DNA from 3 places in the Bradyrhizobium sp. 1200_D9_N1_1 genome. Region 3 is predicted to be linked to each of the others. Evidence: riboswitches for the same ligand, from Rfam matches in the RefSeq annotation. Region 3 holds a riboswitch; each other region holds the start of a gene.
What was found. A riboswitch is a leader RNA that binds a small molecule or an ion and turns the genes downstream of it on or off. The one in region 3 is predicted to bind S-adenosylmethionine.
Positions count from the first base shown of each region.

Region 1: linked by a shared signal. The riboswitch ahead of AB5K84_RS11810 (metallophosphoesterase family protein) and the one ahead of metX (homoserine O-acetyltransferase MetX) in region 3 are both predicted to bind S-adenosylmethionine.
Region 2: linked by a shared signal. The riboswitch ahead of AB5K84_RS41640 (O-succinylhomoserine sulfhydrylase) and the one ahead of metX (homoserine O-acetyltransferase MetX) in region 3 are both predicted to bind S-adenosylmethionine.

Region 1 is NZ_CP197226.1:2,432,273-2,437,953, reverse strand. Features, by position in the region: gene AB5K84_RS11825 (transporter substrate-binding domain-containing protein) at 69-905, shown strand; gene AB5K84_RS11820 (aspartate/glutamate racemase family protein) at 1,121-1,849, shown strand; gene AB5K84_RS11815 (hypothetical protein) at 1,895-2,053, opposite strand; gene AB5K84_RS11810 (metallophosphoesterase family protein) at 2,134-2,880, opposite strand; SAM riboswitch at 2,928-3,006, opposite strand; gene AB5K84_RS11805 (carboxylesterase/lipase family protein) at 3,030-4,538, opposite strand; gene AB5K84_RS11800 (MFS transporter) at 4,556-5,681, opposite strand, start outside.
Region 2 is NZ_CP197226.1:8,791,707-8,797,387, reverse strand. Features, by position in the region: gene AB5K84_RS41650 (SGNH/GDSL hydrolase family protein) at 1-249, shown strand, start outside; gene AB5K84_RS41645 (SGNH/GDSL hydrolase family protein) at 262-1,245, shown strand; gene AB5K84_RS41640 (O-succinylhomoserine sulfhydrylase) at 1,372-2,559, opposite strand; SAM riboswitch at 2,634-2,713, opposite strand; gene AB5K84_RS41635 (2'-deoxycytidine 5'-triphosphate deaminase) at 2,794-3,930, shown strand; gene AB5K84_RS41630 (hypothetical protein) at 4,123-5,175, shown strand; gene AB5K84_RS41625 (MATE family efflux transporter) at 5,523-5,681, shown strand, end outside.
Region 3 is NZ_CP197226.1:8,482,797-8,488,477, reverse strand. Features, by position in the region: gene hisC (histidinol-phosphate transaminase) at 1-857, opposite strand, end outside; gene AB5K84_RS40070 (chorismate mutase) at 890-1,738, opposite strand; SAM riboswitch at 1,942-2,021, shown strand; gene metX (homoserine O-acetyltransferase MetX) at 2,113-3,315, shown strand; gene metW (methionine biosynthesis protein MetW) at 3,317-3,979, shown strand; gene AB5K84_RS40055 (alpha/beta fold hydrolase) at 4,036-4,899, opposite strand; gene AB5K84_RS40050 (NlpC/P60 family protein) at 5,115-5,681, shown strand, end outside.

The sequences.
Region 1 (5,681 bases), 6.1 Mb from region 3:
ATCTGAATACAGAAATAGTCCAGACGCCGGGTTCGAATGTCCAGAAGCGACTGCCCAGGAGAACTGCCATGAATCGCAGGGATGCACTCACCACTGTCGCCCTCGCCGGAGCCGCGATCGCCGCAACCGGTTCGGCCAAGGCCGACACCGCGCCGGGCTCGACGCTCGAACGGATCAAGAAGAGCGGCGTGCTGCGGATCGCCGTCATCGCCGGCCAGGATCCTTACTTCCACAAGGACCTCACCACCAATCAATGGTCGGGCGCCTGCATCGACATGGCGAACGACATCGCCGGCAAGCTCGGTGCCAAGGTCGAGACGTTGGAATCGACCTGGGGCAACCAGATCCTGGATCTCCAGGCCGAGAAGATCGACCTTGCCTTCGCCGTGAACCCGACACCGGAGCGCTCGCTGGTCATCGACTTTTCCACGCCCATCCTGGTGCACTCCTTCACCGTCATCACCAAGAAGGGTTTTGCCAAGCCGCAAACCTGGGCCGAGCTGAACAAGCCCGAGGTCAAGATCGCCGTCGACATCGGCTCGACCCACGAGACGATCGCGCGCCGCTATTGCCCGAAGGCGACGATCCTCGGCTTCAAGGAGCGCAACGAGGCGATCCTCGCCGTCGCAACCGGACGCGCGGACTGCAACATTTCGCTGGCGGTGCTTTCGGTCGCGACCTTGAAGAAGAACCCGACGCTCGGTGAGCTCGCGGTGCCACGTCCGCTGCTTACGCTGCCGACCAATATGGGCATCCGCGCCGAAAGCGACCGGCGCTACAAGGACTTCCTCAGCGCCTGGGCCGACTACAACCGCTCGCTGGGCCAGACCCGCGAATGGATGTTGAAGGGTTTCGAAGCCGTAGGTCTCGGCGCGGACGACATTCCCGGCGAAGTGCAGTTCTGAGCGCCAATCCGCGATGTATGTCTGGGGATTCGCGGTGCTCAAGCCGTACCGGAGCCCGCGTCGGCTTCATGAATGATGGCGTCATGGCCGGGATCGGTACGCCAGAGGAGATGATCCGCCAGCCGCGCAGCGAACGGCGGAAGTCCCTCCTCAGCCGGTTTCACGAAACGCATTAGACTGCCGGCCACGACCATCCCGAATCGGTGGGACGAACCATGAAACTCCGCGGCGGCTTCACGAATTACGGCGAGACGATCGGCATTCTGATGCTCGATACCCGCTTCCCGCGCCCGCGCGGCGACATCGGCAACGCGCTCTCCTACGACTTCCCGGTGCGCTACAAGATCGTGCGCGGCGCGCACGCCACAAGGATCATGGGCGACCAGCCCGATCCGACCCTGCTCGAGCCGTTCATCGCCGCGGCCCGCGAATTGGAAGCCGACGGCGTCAAAGCGATAACGACGAGTTGCGGCTTCCTCGCGCCGTTCCAGAAGCAGCTCGCGGCTGCCGTGAACATCCCGGTCTTCACCTCGAGCCTGATCCAGGCGCCGCTGATCCACGCCATGCTGCCGCCCGGCAAGGTCATCGGCATCTTCACCGAACGCGGCCACCACATGAACGAAGGGCACTTCCGCGGCGTCGGCTGGTCGCCGGACGACATTCTCGTTCAAATCCAGGGCATGAAGCCCGATGCGCAGTTTCCCGCAACCTACATTCTCGGCCGCGAAGAGCTGGACACTGACGTGCTGCGCGCCGAGATGATCGAGATGACGGAAGCCTTCATGGCGTCCTGCAAAAATCCCGGCGCGATCCTGTTCGAGTGCACCAACATGTGCCCATTCTCGCGGGACGTCGCCGAGGTGTCGGGTCTGCCGGTGTTCGACATCAATACCCTGATCAACTTCTTCCATCGCGCGGCCCATCCCGTGCCGTTCCTGCGCTGAACCAGCCGGGACAGGCGGCGAGGCGCGCGATGAACGCGCAGGAGCCTAAAATAAGGCGGCGTTGACAGCCTGTCCGTAGATCATTGCAGCAACGAGTGAGAGCAGCAGGCCCGCTCCCGAGAATATGACGACGACTTTCAGAGTCTCGACATCGACATTGGTTCCCGTCGCGCGGGATATTGCTCTTGCCAGTGCAGCAATCATCGCCAGCTCCGAAGCGGGCCGCGCGGAAGCGAGGCCTCACTTCATCTAGCGTTACTCGGCGCATTCGCGTGTGAAGCAGATTACAGGTGATCCCGCTGCACCCAGCCCGTTGCAATCGCGCTCGCCCAGGTGAGCATTCCCCTGGCCCGCGCCAATGCTGCCATGGCCGTGGTGTCGTAGGCCACGTAGCGGAGCGTCGCGGACCAGCCTCTGTTGGCATGCTCCAGAATTGCGTAACACGCATGAGGGGTGCCGACCTCGACCACGTAGGGAACGGGCATCTTCCCGTCGTAACCGGGCAATCCAACGCTGCCGGGATTGACGACCAGCCGGCCATCCTTCAGACGCACCACGCGCGGAATGTGCGTGTGTGCGCACAGGATGATCTCGGCGTCGATCCCCTCGGCGCCGGCCTCAATAGAATCAATCCGGCTCGGACGCGGGCAGCCGTCGCCCGCGATGTGGTCGAGCCAGAACGCAGCATCATTCCCTGGCGATCCATGGCACAGGAACGCCCGCCCCCTATACATGAGCGTGGACGGCATGCTTGCCATCCACTCGAAATGCTTGCGTTCGAGCTCTCGGAAATCGCTGCGCGCCGATGTGCCGGCCTGCCACAGCTCCACGAGAATGCGGTCCTGATCGCCCTTGATGGACGGAAAGCCTCGCTCCATCAGCAGGTCAGCCGTTCGGGCCGCTTCGAGCGGACCGCTAACATGGTCGCCCAGGTTCACGACCTCGTTGATGCCGAGCGCAGCAATGTCCGCAAGGACGGCTTCGAGCGCCGGACGATTTCCGTGCACATCCGCGATGGCAGCAAATTTCACTTGGCCTCTCCATTCGAGATGGCCGACGATTCACCCAATGCGGGACGATGCAGGGATAGCGGGTCTCTTTAGCTGCATTTTTAGAAGCGCCCGCAAGCTGAGGATCAAATCGGCGCTGGACGAACGCTTACATGACCAAGGTGCTGCGATCAACCGATCTTCGCTCGCGCGGCCGGAGCCTGCGGCGCGCCGCGTTGGGCCGACAGCTCCGCCCACAGGCGGGAGCGCACGCCTTCATTGAGAGGCACAATGTGGAACGGCTGGCCGAAGATTGCGAGCGGCTCCTTGGCCGGCTCGAACCGCGGCCAGGCTTCCGCGATGTCGGGCGCGCCGGATGTGACGAAGCGCAGCACGCTTGCCTGAAACCGCGCGGCGACCTCGATATCCTCGGGCGTCATCGGCCCGCCCTTGCGCTTCAGGATCGGGCGGTCGATGAAATCCGGCGGGTGCGCCCAGAGGCAGGCATTGTCGGCACCGTGGGTCGGCCCCTGCGACAGGAACGGCTCCAGCGCCGGGCGATGGTCGAACCGGCTCAGCCACACCGCGCCGCCAGCCGCGGCATGAAGCCGCGCAAGATCTGCCATGGGGCGATGCCAGAACGCGTCGGACAGCAGCGCCTCGTACGGATCCTCGTCGACGCGCGCTGTGGCGCGGTAATACGCCAGCAGACGTTGCCAGCCGGCATCGCCGACTGCGGCGCGCACTTGTCGTTCGGTGGTGCGGATCATCGCGGCCGGCGGCGTGCTCTTCAGGAACATCACCATCTCGTCGCGGCAGGAGCCGAGCCAGAGCGGAATGTCGCGCAAGGTTCCTTCGGCGAAGACGTCCCGCGGCTCGCGCGGAATCACGATTCCATCGAGCACCGGGCCGAACACGGTGCCTTGTTCGGTCTCGTCCGCAAGCCTGCGACTGACGCGCTCCACCGCCGCGAAGAGCTTTGGCAGTGGCAAAGAGGCAATCGCGGTTGGGTCGTGCGCTAATTCGAGCTCGGCAAGCACGCGGCGTGCAACGTCGTCGGCATGATCGGCGCTCATGATGTTCCGCCCGGGCGCGCTGAGCGCGAGGGCGCGAATGAACTTGCCTCTGGCCTGCGGCAGGGTTGCGAGCGCGATCACCATCGAGGCGCCGGCCGACTGGCCGGACAGCGTGATCGCGTCAGGATCGCCGCCGAAATCCGCGATATTGGCGCGCACCCAGTCGAGGGCGGCGAGCGAATCCGAGATCGCGAGGTTGTTGGCCTCGCCGAGCCCAAGGCGATGCAATTGCAGGAATCCGAGCGGGCCGAGCCGGTAGTTGATGGTGACGATCACCGCCGGACCGTGCGCGGCGAGGAATGCGCCGTCATAGTCGGCGCCGCCGCCGGTGACGAAGGCGCCGCCATGGATGAAGACCAGCACCGGCAGCGGCCGATCGGCCTCTGCACGCGTCCAGATGTTCAGGCTGAGACAGGCAGCCTCGTCCGCATGATCGAGATGGCCCGGCTGCGGCGCGTAAGCACCGTAGCCCGTGCAGCGGAGCGGCTCCGTCCACGCTTTCGGCGGCATTGCCTTGGCAAAGCGCGGCGCGGTTGCGAACGGCACGCCCTTGAAGGCACGCATACCGGCCTGCGTGGTGCCGACGACGGGGCCACTCGTGGTCTGAACTGCGCTGGTCAGCATGCGTGCCTCGTCTTCACTCAAGCGCGCCGCTTGCCGAGATCGGCGATGTCGACGGTGTGGGTTTCGCGCGCCGTCGCCGCAGCGGCTGCCGAGATCACGCAGCAGCAGGCGACGAAGATCGCGACGGGGACCCAGCCGTTCTGCCCCTCCCCGACCAGGCTCGCGCTCACCAGCGGCGTGAAGCCGGCGACGAGAAAGCCGAGCTGCGTGCCGATCGCGGTGCCGGAATAGCGCACGCGCGCCTCGAACATCTCGGCGTAGAACGACGGCCAGATCGCGTTCGGCGCGGCGTAGACGATGCCGGACAGGATCATCGCGGCGGCGAAGATCGCGATCGTGTTGCCTGACGTCACCAGCATGAAGTACGGGAACAGCAGCACCGCGCAGCCGAGCACGCCGCCGATGAACACCGGCTTGCGGCCGATCTTGTCGGCGAGCAGGGCCCAGAGCGGCTGGGTGAGCAGCGCCGTGACGTTGCCGAGCACGCCGGCCCACAGCATGGTCGGGCGCGCGACGCCGAACTTGCTGGTGGCATAGCCGAGTTGGAACACGGCGGTCATCGTGCTCACGGTCGCGATCAGCGCGCAGACGATGACGCGCAGCACGTCGGGCCAGTAGTCGCGCAGCAGGGCGACGACGGGGAAGCGCGCAACTTGCGCCTTGCCCTTGATGTCTTCGAACACGGGCGTTTCCGGCATGGTCCGCCGCACCAGGTAGGCGACCAGCAGCACCAGAGCGGAAAGCAGGAACGGAACGCGCCAGCCCCAGCTCAGAAGCTGGTCCTCCGGCAGGCTCGATACCGGAATGAATACCAGCGTCGCCAGGATCGCACCGGCCTGGGTGCCGCTCAGGGTCCAGCTCGTGAAGAAGGCGCGGTTGGAGTTGGCCGAATGCTCCAGCGTCAGCGAGTTCGCCCCGCTCTGCTCGCCGGCGGCCGAGAGGCCCTGTAACAGGCGAAGCAGCGTCAGGATGACGGGCGCGGCATTGCCGATCGCCTTGGCATCCGGCAACAGGCCGATCGCAAGCGTCGAGCCACCCATCAGTACCAGTGTGAACAGCAGCACCGTCTTGCGACCAATGCGGTCGCCGAAATGGCCGAGGATGACGGCGCCGACGGGGCGCGCGATGTAGCCGATGCCGAAG
Region 2 (5,681 bases), 310 kb from region 3:
CGTACCGAAACCATGATCTCGGTGCCGCCCTATCTCGACAATATGCGGGTGGTGGCACAGGAGCACGACATCCCGCTGTTCGACCGTTTCGCGATCATGCGGCAGTGGAATGATCAGGGTCAGTTCGACCTGTTCAGCCCGTCCCGCGGGCCTGAGCTCGCGAAACAGGTCCACGATTGCCTTGGCCGGGCGTTGGCACAGTTCGTGATCGACGCAGCCCATCTGGGGCCGGCCCAGCAGCAAAATTGAGGTCTAGTGTTAATGAGTTCTATCCGCCCTTTTTGCCTGACGTCATGGCTGGCTGCACCCGTGGCGGCGGCGCTGCTGTTGCTGACTCCTGTTTCGCAGTCGCGCGCGCAGGCGCAGGCAACGCCCGCGCCCGCGCAGGCCGCTAATCCCGCTCCGGCATCGCCCTCCCAGACCACCGTCGCCGCGACGTCTCCCGAACAGCGCAGCATCACCGCGCGCGCCATCGACAAGGTGAAGCAGGTCGCGAAATCCGCCGGTGATGTCTTCAACCGCGTCCCCTGCCTGCCGCCGAAGGGCGGCGCGAAGGCGATGGGGTCGCTGCCGCATGTCGCAAGCAAGCTCGTCGCCGGCAAGCCTGTCGTGATCGTCGCGTTCGGCTCGTCGTCGACCGCCGGCTACGGCGCAAGCTCGCCCGATTTCAATTATCCGAACCGTCTTGCGGCGCAGCTGCGCCGGCAATATCCGACCGCGGACATCACCGTCATCAATGCCGGCGTCGGCGGCGAGGACGCGCCCGAGATGATGAAGCGCCTCCAGAAGGAGGTGATCGACGTGCATCCGGACATGGTGATCTGGCAGGTCGGCACCAACGCCGTGCTGCGCAATCTCGATCCCGGCGACACCGCCAAGATGGTCGAGGACGGCATCGCCCGCATCCAGGCCGCCGGCGGTGCCGATATCGTGCTGGTCGATCCGCAATATTCGCCGGCCGTCAACCAGCGCAAGGAGAGTGCCGGCAAGATGGTGAAGCTGCTCGGCAAGGTCGCCGAGCTCCGTCACGTCGGCATCTTCCCGCGCTTCGAGGTGATGCGCGACTGGCACGAGAATCAATCGATCCCGGTCGAGAGCTTCGTGATTGCCGACGGCCTGCATATGAACGATTGGGGCTACGCCTGCTTTGCCCAGCTCCTCGGCGACGACATCATCCGCTCCGTCGGCCAGATCAAGCTCGGGGTCAACGTGCCCGGGGACGTGCGGGCGTACCGGCCGATGTAGTTCGGCTGCGTAGCCGTAGGGTGGGCAAAGGCGCGCTCTTCGCGCGCCGTGCCCACCATCTATCGCCAGCTCGGTGGTGAATGGTGGGCACGCTTCGCTTTGCCCACCCTACGGAGCTCGATCGCCTCACGCCTTCTCCAGCGCCGCCGTCAGATCCTCGATCAGATCGTCCGCATGCTCCAGCCCCGCGGAGAAGCGGATGAAGCCCTCGCTGATGCCGAGCGCGGCGCGGTCTTCCGGCTTCAGGCGCTGATGCGTCGTGGTCGCCGGATGGGTGACGAGGCTCTTGGCGTCGCCGAGATTGTTCGAGATCTTCGCAAGCTTGAGCTCGTTGAGCACGCGGAACGCGGCCGCCTTGCCGCCCTTGACCTCGAAGCCGACCAGCGTCGAGCCGCCGCGCATCTGCTTCTTCACCAGCGCTGCCTGCGGATGATCGGCGCGGCCGGGATAGATCAATCGCGAGATCTTCGGATGGCCGGCCAGCACTTCCGCAACGCTTGCCGCGGTGTCGGTCTGCGCGCGCACGCGCACGGCCAGCGTCTCCAGGCCCTTAAGCAAGACCCAGGCGTTGAACGGCGAGATCGACGGCCCGGTCTGGCGCATGAAATTGTGGAGGTGCTCGGCGACGAAGGCTTCCGACGACAGGATGATGCCGCCGAGGCAGCGGCCCTGGCCGTCGATGTGCTTGGTCGCGGAATAGACCACGACGTCGGCCCCGAGCGCGAGCGGGCTCTGCCAGATCGGCGTCGCAAACACGTTGTCGACGACGAGCCGCGCGCCGCCCTTGTGCGCGATCTCGGCGATGCCGGGGATGTCGAGCACGTCGAGCGTCGGGTTGGTCGGGCTCTCCAGGAAGAACGTCTTGGTGTTCGGCCGCAAGGCCCGCTGCCACTGGTCGAGATCGAGGCCGTCGACCAGCGTGGTTTCGATGCCGTAGCGCGGCAACAGATCCTGAATGACGTAGAGGCACGAGCCGAACAGCGCGCGGGAGGCGACCACGTGGTCGCCGGTCTTCAGCGGCGCCAGGATCGCGGTCGTCACAGCGGCCATGCCGGTCGCCGCCGAACGCGCCGCTTCGGCGCCTTCTAGCTCGATCATGCGGCGCTCGAACATCGAGATGGTCGGGTTCGAATAACGCGAATAGATGAAGCCGGGATCCTCGCCCTTGAACCGCGCCTCGCACTCCTCGGCGCTGTTGTAGACGTAGCCCTGGGTCAGGAACAGCGCCTCCGACGTCTCGCCGAATTGCGAGCGCAGGGTGCCGGAATGGACCAGGCGGGTTTCGGGACGGTAAGTGGCAGGCGACTTCGACATAGGTACCTCCGACATGACCGTCTCGTCGAAAACGGTCACAAAAAAACCGGCCTGGATATATCCACGGGCCGGGATCACAGAGGTCCCCGGCCTGTTTAGCGACTTATTTAACGTGGCTGCAAGCCGGCCGGCTCAAATCACCACGGGATAAGTGATGCTCATATTCCGCAATGGCCTTTCCGTCAAGGCGTCCATCGGATAGCCGTAAAAGGCTAGTATTTCCCGCACGTCCGGATGCGTTTGACCCCTGACGAGGACCCCCGGTTGAGCTTCACGATCGCCGCCGACGCCAATGGTATCCTGCCCGACCGCATGATCGCGGCGATGGCGGAGGCGGGCCTCATCCTGCCCGCATACGATTTCGTCGAAAGCCAGATCCAGCCGGCGAGCCTCGACCTCCGCCTCGGTGACATCGCCTATCGCGTCCGCGCCAGCTTCCTGCCTGGTCCCGGCGCCACGGTGGCCGAGCGCATCGACGAATTGAAGCTGCACGAGTTCAGCCTTGCCGACGGCGCGGTGCTGGAAACCAACTGCGTCTACATCGTGCCGCTGCTCGAGAGCCTGGCGCTGCCGCCGGAGATCGTCGCGGCTGCGAACCCCAAGAGCTCCACCGGCCGCCTCGACGTCTTCACCCGCGTGATCGCCGACGGCACCCGCCGCTTCGACATGATCGGCGCCGGCTATCACGGCCCGCTCTATGCCGAGATCAGCCCGAAGACATTTCCGGTGCTGGTGCGCGAGGGCTCGCGCCTGTCGCAGGTGCGCTTCCGCACCGGTGACGCCATCCTCAATGCCGACGAGCTCGATGCGCTGCATGCGTCCGAGCGCCTCGTCGACATCGACGATGCCGATCTGGCCGGCGGCGTCGCCGTCTCCGTCGATCTCTCCGGCGAGAAGGCGAGCGGCTTCGTCGGCTACCGTGCCAAGCGCCACACCGGCGTCGTCGATGTCGATCGCCGCTCCGGCTATTCCGTCGAGGACTTCTGGGAGCCGATCTCGGCCCGGCCCGACGGCAGCCTGATCCTCGATCCCGGCGAGTTCTACATCCTCGCCTCGAAAGAGGCCGTGCAGGTGCCACCCGACTTTGCAGCCGAGATGGTGCCCTTTGATCCGCTGGTCGGCGAATTCCGCGTGCACTATGCCGGCTTCTTCGATCCCGGCTTCGGCTATGCCGGTGCCGGCGGGTTGGGATCGCGCGCCGTGCTGGAGGTGCGCTCGCGCGAGGTGCCGTTCATCCTCGAGCACGGCCAGATCGTTGGCCGCCTCGTCTACGAGAAGATGCTCGCCCGCCCCGACGCGATGTACGGCCAACGCATCGGCTCGAACTACCAGGCGCAGGGCTTGAAGCTCTCGAAACATTTTCGGGTGTAGCGACATCTCCAACTGTCATGCCCCGGCTCGACCGGGGCATCCAGTACGCCGCGGCGTCTCGATTCAATCATAACTGTCTCTGGAATACTGGATCGCCCGGTCTTCGCCGGGCGATGACACCGAGTCTGTGGCTGGTTGCGCCGCCCCAGCCGCGATGACACACTCCCGTAAAACAACAAGCCGGGAGCGAACATGACCGCCGCAGCTGACTCCGCGCAGGAAGCCCAATGGAAGCGCTGGCGCGCGGTCGCCGATCTCTATCACGCCTATTTCACCGGCCTTATCCTCACCGTCGTCACGCGGCGCGGCACCGCGGATGCCGCGGAGTTCGTCTTCCGCGTGTTCCGCCGTCAGCAGCAGGAGCGCTTCCTGCCGGGGCTGGAAAAGCTCGGGCTCAGCCATCTGCCGCCGGCGGTCGCGGCTGCGCAATATCACTACCTCTCCAACTGGCTCGGCGGCGTGCATGTCGAATACATGTATGAGAGCGACGTCAAGGCCTGGATCCGCTATCCGCCGCCGCGCTGGATCTGGAAGGGCACCGCGATCTGCGGCGTGCCGGGCGAAGTCTCACGCGCGATGCTGCGCGGCTGGCACGCCAATAACGGGGTTGCGCTCGGAGATCTTCACCTCGGCTTCGTCTGCACCAAGCAGAGCGTCGACGGCCAGGACGGGCTCGAAGGCTATTATCATCAATACGACCATCCGCTCGAACTCGACCAGCGCCTGGTGTTCGCGCGGCATCTGGAAGCGCCGCCGTTCGATGCGAAGACCGCGCCGGCGCTGCCGGTCGCGAGCTGGCCGAAACCGCGGCTTGAAAAAGCCTATCGCAACTATGCGATGGAATATGTCCGCACCGCCGCGCCCGTGATGGTGCAGCTGTTCGGCCCGGAGGACGCCGGTTATCTGCTGCATCTCACCGGCAAGCTGATCGGGATGCAGTATTTCGACGAGGCCGCGGCCGCACTCGCGACGAGCCGCGGCGGCGCGAGGGAATTCGCATCGTTCCTGAACGCGCTGTTCGCTGCCCAGGACGACAATGCTGAGATGACGCAGTCCGAAGGCACCTTCGAAATCCGCCAGCAGAGCTGGAAGCTGATGGACGACGTCGCTGATTGTCACCGCGCCTGCGCCAAGGTGCTGGAGGGATTGTTCGAGGGATTGGCTGCCGGCTGCGGCCGGCATATCGGCATCCGCATGCGCCCGGCCGCAGGCGGCCGTCCGCCGCTGGTCTGGACGATTGGGTGACGAGAACGGCGCGGCCACTTCGCCTCTCCCCGCGTGCGGGGAGAGGCCGGATTGCATCGAAGATGCAATCCGGGTGAGGGGGACTCTCCGCGAGTCCAACTCGCATCGTTTTCGCGGACGCGGCCCCTCACCCCAACCCTCTCCCCGTAAGAACGGGGAGAGGGAGACGAGAGACCGCAATTCCACGGGCTGAAATGCGCTGCCGCAGGGCACGCCTGCATCAGGCGCAGGAGGAATCGGCAATTGCCGTGCTAACAAGCCTCTCGCTGCGCCTTCTGCGCGAAGAAATTCATTGGCACATCTAGTCATTGCCGCGCCGCAAATGGCGCTCGTGCCCGGGAGAGGACATGTCCGACATCGCCGAAATCCCGGTCGATGAACAAGAGCGCCCGCCGCCTCCGCGGCCGGTGAGGAGCGCGCTGATGGACGGGCCGATCCTGCGCACGCTGCTCGGGCTTGCCTGGCCGAACGTGATCGCGCTCTCGGCCGGCACCTGCACGGTGATC
Region 3 (5,681 bases):
TCGGTGAGCCAGTTGCGCCAGGTCTCGGTGAACTGCTTCGACATCGCCTGATGCGCGGTGTCCTCGATCGCGGCGACCGCGGCATACATCGCCGGTGTCGAGACGTTGAAGGGACCGCGGATGCGGTTGACCGCGTCGATGATGTGCTCGGGCCCGAACATCCAGCCGATGCGCAGCGCGGCGAGGCCGTGGATCTTGGAGAAGGTGTGCGTCACCACGGTGTTCTCGGTGGTGGCGACGAGCTCGATGCCCATCTCGTAATCGTTGCGCGAGACGTAGTCGCAATAGGCGGCGTCCAGCACCAGCAGCACGTGCGAGGGCAGGCCGGCGCGCAGGCGCTTGACCTCGTCGAACGGAATATAGGTGCCGGTCGGGTTGTTCGGATTGGCGAGCCACACCAGCTTCGTCTTCGGCGTCACGGCCTTGAGGATGGCGTCGACGTCGCAGGTGAGGTTCTTCTCCTGTGCAATGACGTTCCTGGCGCCGACCGCCATGGTGGCGATCGGGTAGACCAGGAAGCCGTGGGTGGTGGAGATCGCCTCGTCGCCCTGGCCGAGATAGGTGTGGGCGAGCAGGTTGAGGATCTCGTCAGAGCCGGCGCCGCAGATGATGCGGTTGGGGTCGAGGCCGAAGGTGCGGCCGATGGCTTCGCGCAGCACCCGCGAGGTGCCTTCCGGATAGTCTTCCAGATGATCAGCCACCTTCTTGAAGGCCTCGATCGCCTTGGGTGAGGGGCCGAACGGCGTCTCGTTGGCCGAGAGCTTGAACACCTTGCGGCCCGGCTCCGGCACCGGGCTCTTGCCGGGCGTGTAGGGCGCAATATCGAGAATGCCGGGGTTCGGCACGGGGCAGGACATCTTCAACTCCGGAATGGCAGGCGGCTCGTAACTTACGATTTCGACCCGGTCGGGGGCACCGTATAGCGCGTCGCGTGGCTGCCGACGAGGGCCGTGGAGCGCACCGAGGCCCCCGCCTCGATCAGGGCAGCCTTGATCTTGTCGATGCTGCTCGCGCTCGTGACCGAGACCAGCAGCGCGGCGCCATCGAAGGCGGTATCGGGCACCGCCACGATGTCGGCGAGCGGCGACAGCGCCCGCGCGATCTCGGCATTCCATCCCGAGACGCGCACGCTGAAAGTCTCCACCTCCGTCACCAGGGCACTGTCGGCGACGCGTGAGATCGCGAACACGGGCAGCGCGGCCGGATGGTCGGCACGCTCGACGAAGGGCAGCCGCGCGATGATCTTCGGTGCGCCTTCTGCTTCCAGCTCCAGCCACCACGGGGTGCGGCTGGAAGTCGCCGAGACCAGCGCCAGATCGCCCTTGGATTTCGCGACCGCCTCGACCGCGGCCTGCGCGCTGAAATGCGCGACGTAAGGCACGGTGAAGCCGAAATGGAATCGCACGGAATCGCGCATCGCGGGCTCGCTCACCGAGATGTCGGCATGCACCGCGAACGGCGCCTGCACGTAAGTGAACGTCGCGATGATGACGCGCCAGATGCTCTCGACCGTGTCGAGCGGCAGGATGCCGCGATGGCGCTCCACGATCCGCCGCATCATGTCGGCCTCGCGCGCAGGCCGGAACGCCGAGCCCACCTCCTGGGTCTGCTTCACCTGGATCAGGCGGTCGATGATGTCGCCGCGCTGCATCAGGAGGCGATGCATGCCCTCGTCGATCGCGTCGATCTCCTTGCGCAATTCCTGCAACGATGGTGGCGCGGGCGGACGTTGGGACATATCTGGCAAGTGCTGTTGAGAGGCGTTCCAATGCGGGTCCATCAGGTCGGACCCGCCGCGGTCGATGTCTTGATTAGGCAGTCGGAGCGGCGAAAGCAAAGAGAAATGCAAAGGGAAATCGGGCCTTTTCGGCTGACGCGACGGGGACGAATTTGGTCAATCAGGACCGTATCTTGACGAAAACCGTCCAAGCCGTTAAGTTTTGCCTGTTCCGTGGTCATTTGAGCCGGCCGGCTTGCAGCCACGTTAAAAAACTCGCTAAACAGGCCGGGGACGCTTCCGATCCCGGCCGAACCTATCGTTCAGGCCGGGTTTTTTATGGCCTGATGCAAGTAGCGGTCTGAAGTCCGATCGCAAACGAGGTCGATGGTCAGATGGTTGGCGTCACGTCGATATCCAGTCCCGCGATCAGTGCCGATGAGCGGTCGCATGAGGTGGATCATCCGAGCTCGCTCGTCGCGCATTTCGGCGCTGATCAGCCGTTGCCGCTCGACTGCGGCATAGATCTCACCCCGTTCCAGATCGCCTACCAGACCTATGGCGAGCTCAACGCGGACCGCTCCAACGCGATCCTGATCTGCCATGCGCTGACCGGCGACCAGCATGTCGCCAATGTGCACCCCGTCACCGGCAAGCCCGGCTGGTGGGAAACCCTCGTCGGTGCGGGCCGTCCGCTCGATCCGAGCCAATACTTCATCATCTGCGCCAATGTGATCGGTGGCTGCATGGGCTCGACCGGGCCGGCCTCGATCAATCCCGCGACCGGCAAAGTGTGGGGCCTGGATTTCCCGGTCATCACCATCCCCGACATGGTTCGCGCGCAGGCGATGCTGATCGACCGGCTCGGCATCGACACGCTGTTCGCGGTGGTCGGCGGCTCGATGGGCGGCATGCAGGTGCTGCAATGGACGGCGGCCTACCCCGAGCGCGTGTATTCCGCGCTGGCAATTGCCTGCTCGACGCGGCACTCGGCGCAGAACATCGCCTTTCACGAGCTCGGTCGCCAGGCTGTGATGGCCGATCCCGACTGGCACAATGGCGGCTACGCCGATCGCGGCATCCATCCGCATCGCGGCCTTGCGGTCGCACGGATGGCGGCGCACATCACCTATCTCTCCGACGCGGCGCTGCATCGCAAGTTCGGCCGGCGCATGCAGGACCGCGACCTGCCGACCTTCTCGTTCGACGCCGACTTCCAGGTCGAGTCCTATCTGCGCTACCAAGGCTCGTCCTTTGTCGAGCGCTTCGACGCCAACTCCTATCTCTATCTAACGCGCGCGATGGACTATTTCGACATCGCCGGCGACCATGGCGGCGTGCTGGCGAAGGCGTTCGCGGGCATCAAGACGCGCTTCTGCGTGGTCTCTTTCACCAGCGACTGGCTGTTTCCGACCTCGGAATCGCGCGCGTTGGTGCATGCGCTGAATGCGTCGAGCGCGCGGGTGTCGTTCGCCGAGATCGAGACCGATCGCGGCCATGACGCCTTCCTGCTCGACGTGCCCGAATTCTTCGACATCGCCCGCGCCTTCCTGGAATCGGCCGGCAAGGCGCGCGGACTCAACGGCAGGGGTGGCTAGGATGTCAGTGCAGGAAGTGCTGCCGCTGGGCGGCCTTAGCGCGGAACAGTCCGGTCATTTTCGCGCCGACCATCTGCTCGTCGCCGAGATGGTCAAGCCGGGCTCCAAGGTGCTCGATGTCGGCTGCGGTGACGGTGATCTGCTCCAGCTTCTGGAGACCCGCGGCATCGACGGTCGCGGCATCGAATTGTCGCGCGAGGGCGTCAACCGCTGCGTCGCCAAGGGCCTCGCGGTGGTGCAGGGCGACGCCGATACCGACCTCGTGAACTATCCCGATGATGCCTTCGACTACGTGATCCTGTCGCAGACGCTCCAGGCGACGCGGCAGCCGCGTGTGGTGTTGGAAAATCTCCTGCGCATCGGCCGCCGCGCCATCGTCTCGTTCCCGAACTTCGGCTTCTGGAAGATGCGGCTCCAACTCCTGATCGGCGGCCACATGCCGCGCACCGAGAACCTGCCGGCGACCTGGTACGACACCGCCAACATCCACTTCTGCACCATCAAGGATTTCGTCGAGCTCTGCGACGAGATCAACGTCAAGATGGAACGCTCGGTGGCGCTCGATCTCTATGGCCGCCCGGTGCCGCTGAACCTGCCCTGGTGGGTGTGGAATATGTTCGGCGAGCAGGGCGTGTTTCTGCTCACGCGCGGGCAGGGGAAGTGACGCCGTAGGCGTCATTCCGGGTTCGCTCTTCGAGCGCCCCGGAATGACAGGGTAAACTATTGCGCCGCCACCGACCTCGGATCGCGCGCCGGCCAGCGACCTGCTTCCACCAGCGTGACGAACCGCTCCACGGTCTCGTTGAACAGCGCGGGCTCCTCGAGGTTGAGCACGTGCCCCGACTTCGGAAACATCGCGAGGCCCGCGGCCGGAAGATGCTTCTTCAGGAACAGGCTCGGCCCGACGCAAGGGTCATCCTCGTCGCCACAGATGATCAGCGCCGGCGTCGCGACGCCCCTGATCGCGTCCGTCATGGTGTAGATCGAGGGACGGCCGCCCTGGAAGCCGCGCATCGTGCGCGCCGATCCCCTGGCATCGTGCCGCGCCAGCGCGGCGTAGAAATCGGCGTGGCCGCGTGGGTCCTTGACCAGGAAGGGAATCCGGCTCGGTGCCTCGCGTGTGACTTTTGCCACCTCCGTGGAGCCGAGCGTCTCGAACTGCTCGGCATTGGCGCGGCATTGCCTGCGCCAGGCGTCGAGATGTTCGATCTCCGAGCCGGAGCCGACGCCGGCGAGCGTCATCGACAGCGCCCGCTGCGGCGCGTTCAGTCCGATTTGAAGCGACGAATAAGCGCCCATCGAGAGCCCGACGAGATGCGCGCGATCGATCCCGAGATGATCGAGCACCGCGAGCGCGTCGGTGTAGAAATGCGTGTAGGTGTAGACCTCGCCCTCAGGCACGTCCGACGGCGTGTAGCCGCGCGCCGAATAGGTGATGCAGCGGTGGCCGCGCGAGAAGTAGCGGATCTGCGGCTCCCAATTGGTGTAGTCGGCCGCGAACTCGTGCAGGAAAATAATCGGCGTTCCCTGGCCAGCTTCCTCGAAATAGATGCGGACGTCGTCCCTGGTCGTGGCGTGGGGCATTAACCGTTTCCCTCTCTTCTAGCCGCAGGTGGAGGATCGCAGTTAATGCTGTTGTCCGCAATGCGGCAGCGTCAGGCCGGCACCGACACAAAATCAACTCAGCTATTCACCGGCACGGTGTCTTTTTCTCGCCACATGGGGCGGCTTAACGGCCCGAGGGATGTCGGCCGCGCACGGGCCGGCTGGGAAGTGGGGGTGTCAACGAAGGATGACTAATGTTCGAGTTGTTTGCGTCTCGCCTGTCGCGTTGTGTTGTCGCGCTGGCGCTGTTCTTCGCGGCGGTCGCCGCGTTCTCGTCTCCGGCCTCGGCACGGCCGCATCGTCATAGCGCAGAGCGGCACGCTTACGCGCATCACGCCAGCAGATATCATCATTACCGGCACCAGGCCCGCAGCTCGCGCTTCGAGCGCAGCGCGGCGCAGTTGCAGGCCGGCGGATTCATGGACACGCAGGCCAGCTACGATCCGAACGCCAATAGCGGCGGCATGGGTGACACGCGCTATCTGAGCGGTGGTGACATGGCCATCGGTGGAAACGTGAGCCGCGCCGGCAAAGTGAGCCGCGCCCGTAACATGAGCCACGCTGTCAACAACAGCAGCGCCAGCGACAATGGCAGCGCCGGCAACATGGGTATGAGCAGCGGCTTCGGCGGCGGATCGGGCCTCGTGTCCGAGGCGCGCCGCTATCTCGGCGGCAACCCGACCGGGCGTGGCAGCCTGTGGTGCGCGCGCTTCATGAACATGGTGCTTGAGAAGACCGGCCACCGGGGCACCGGCTCGGAC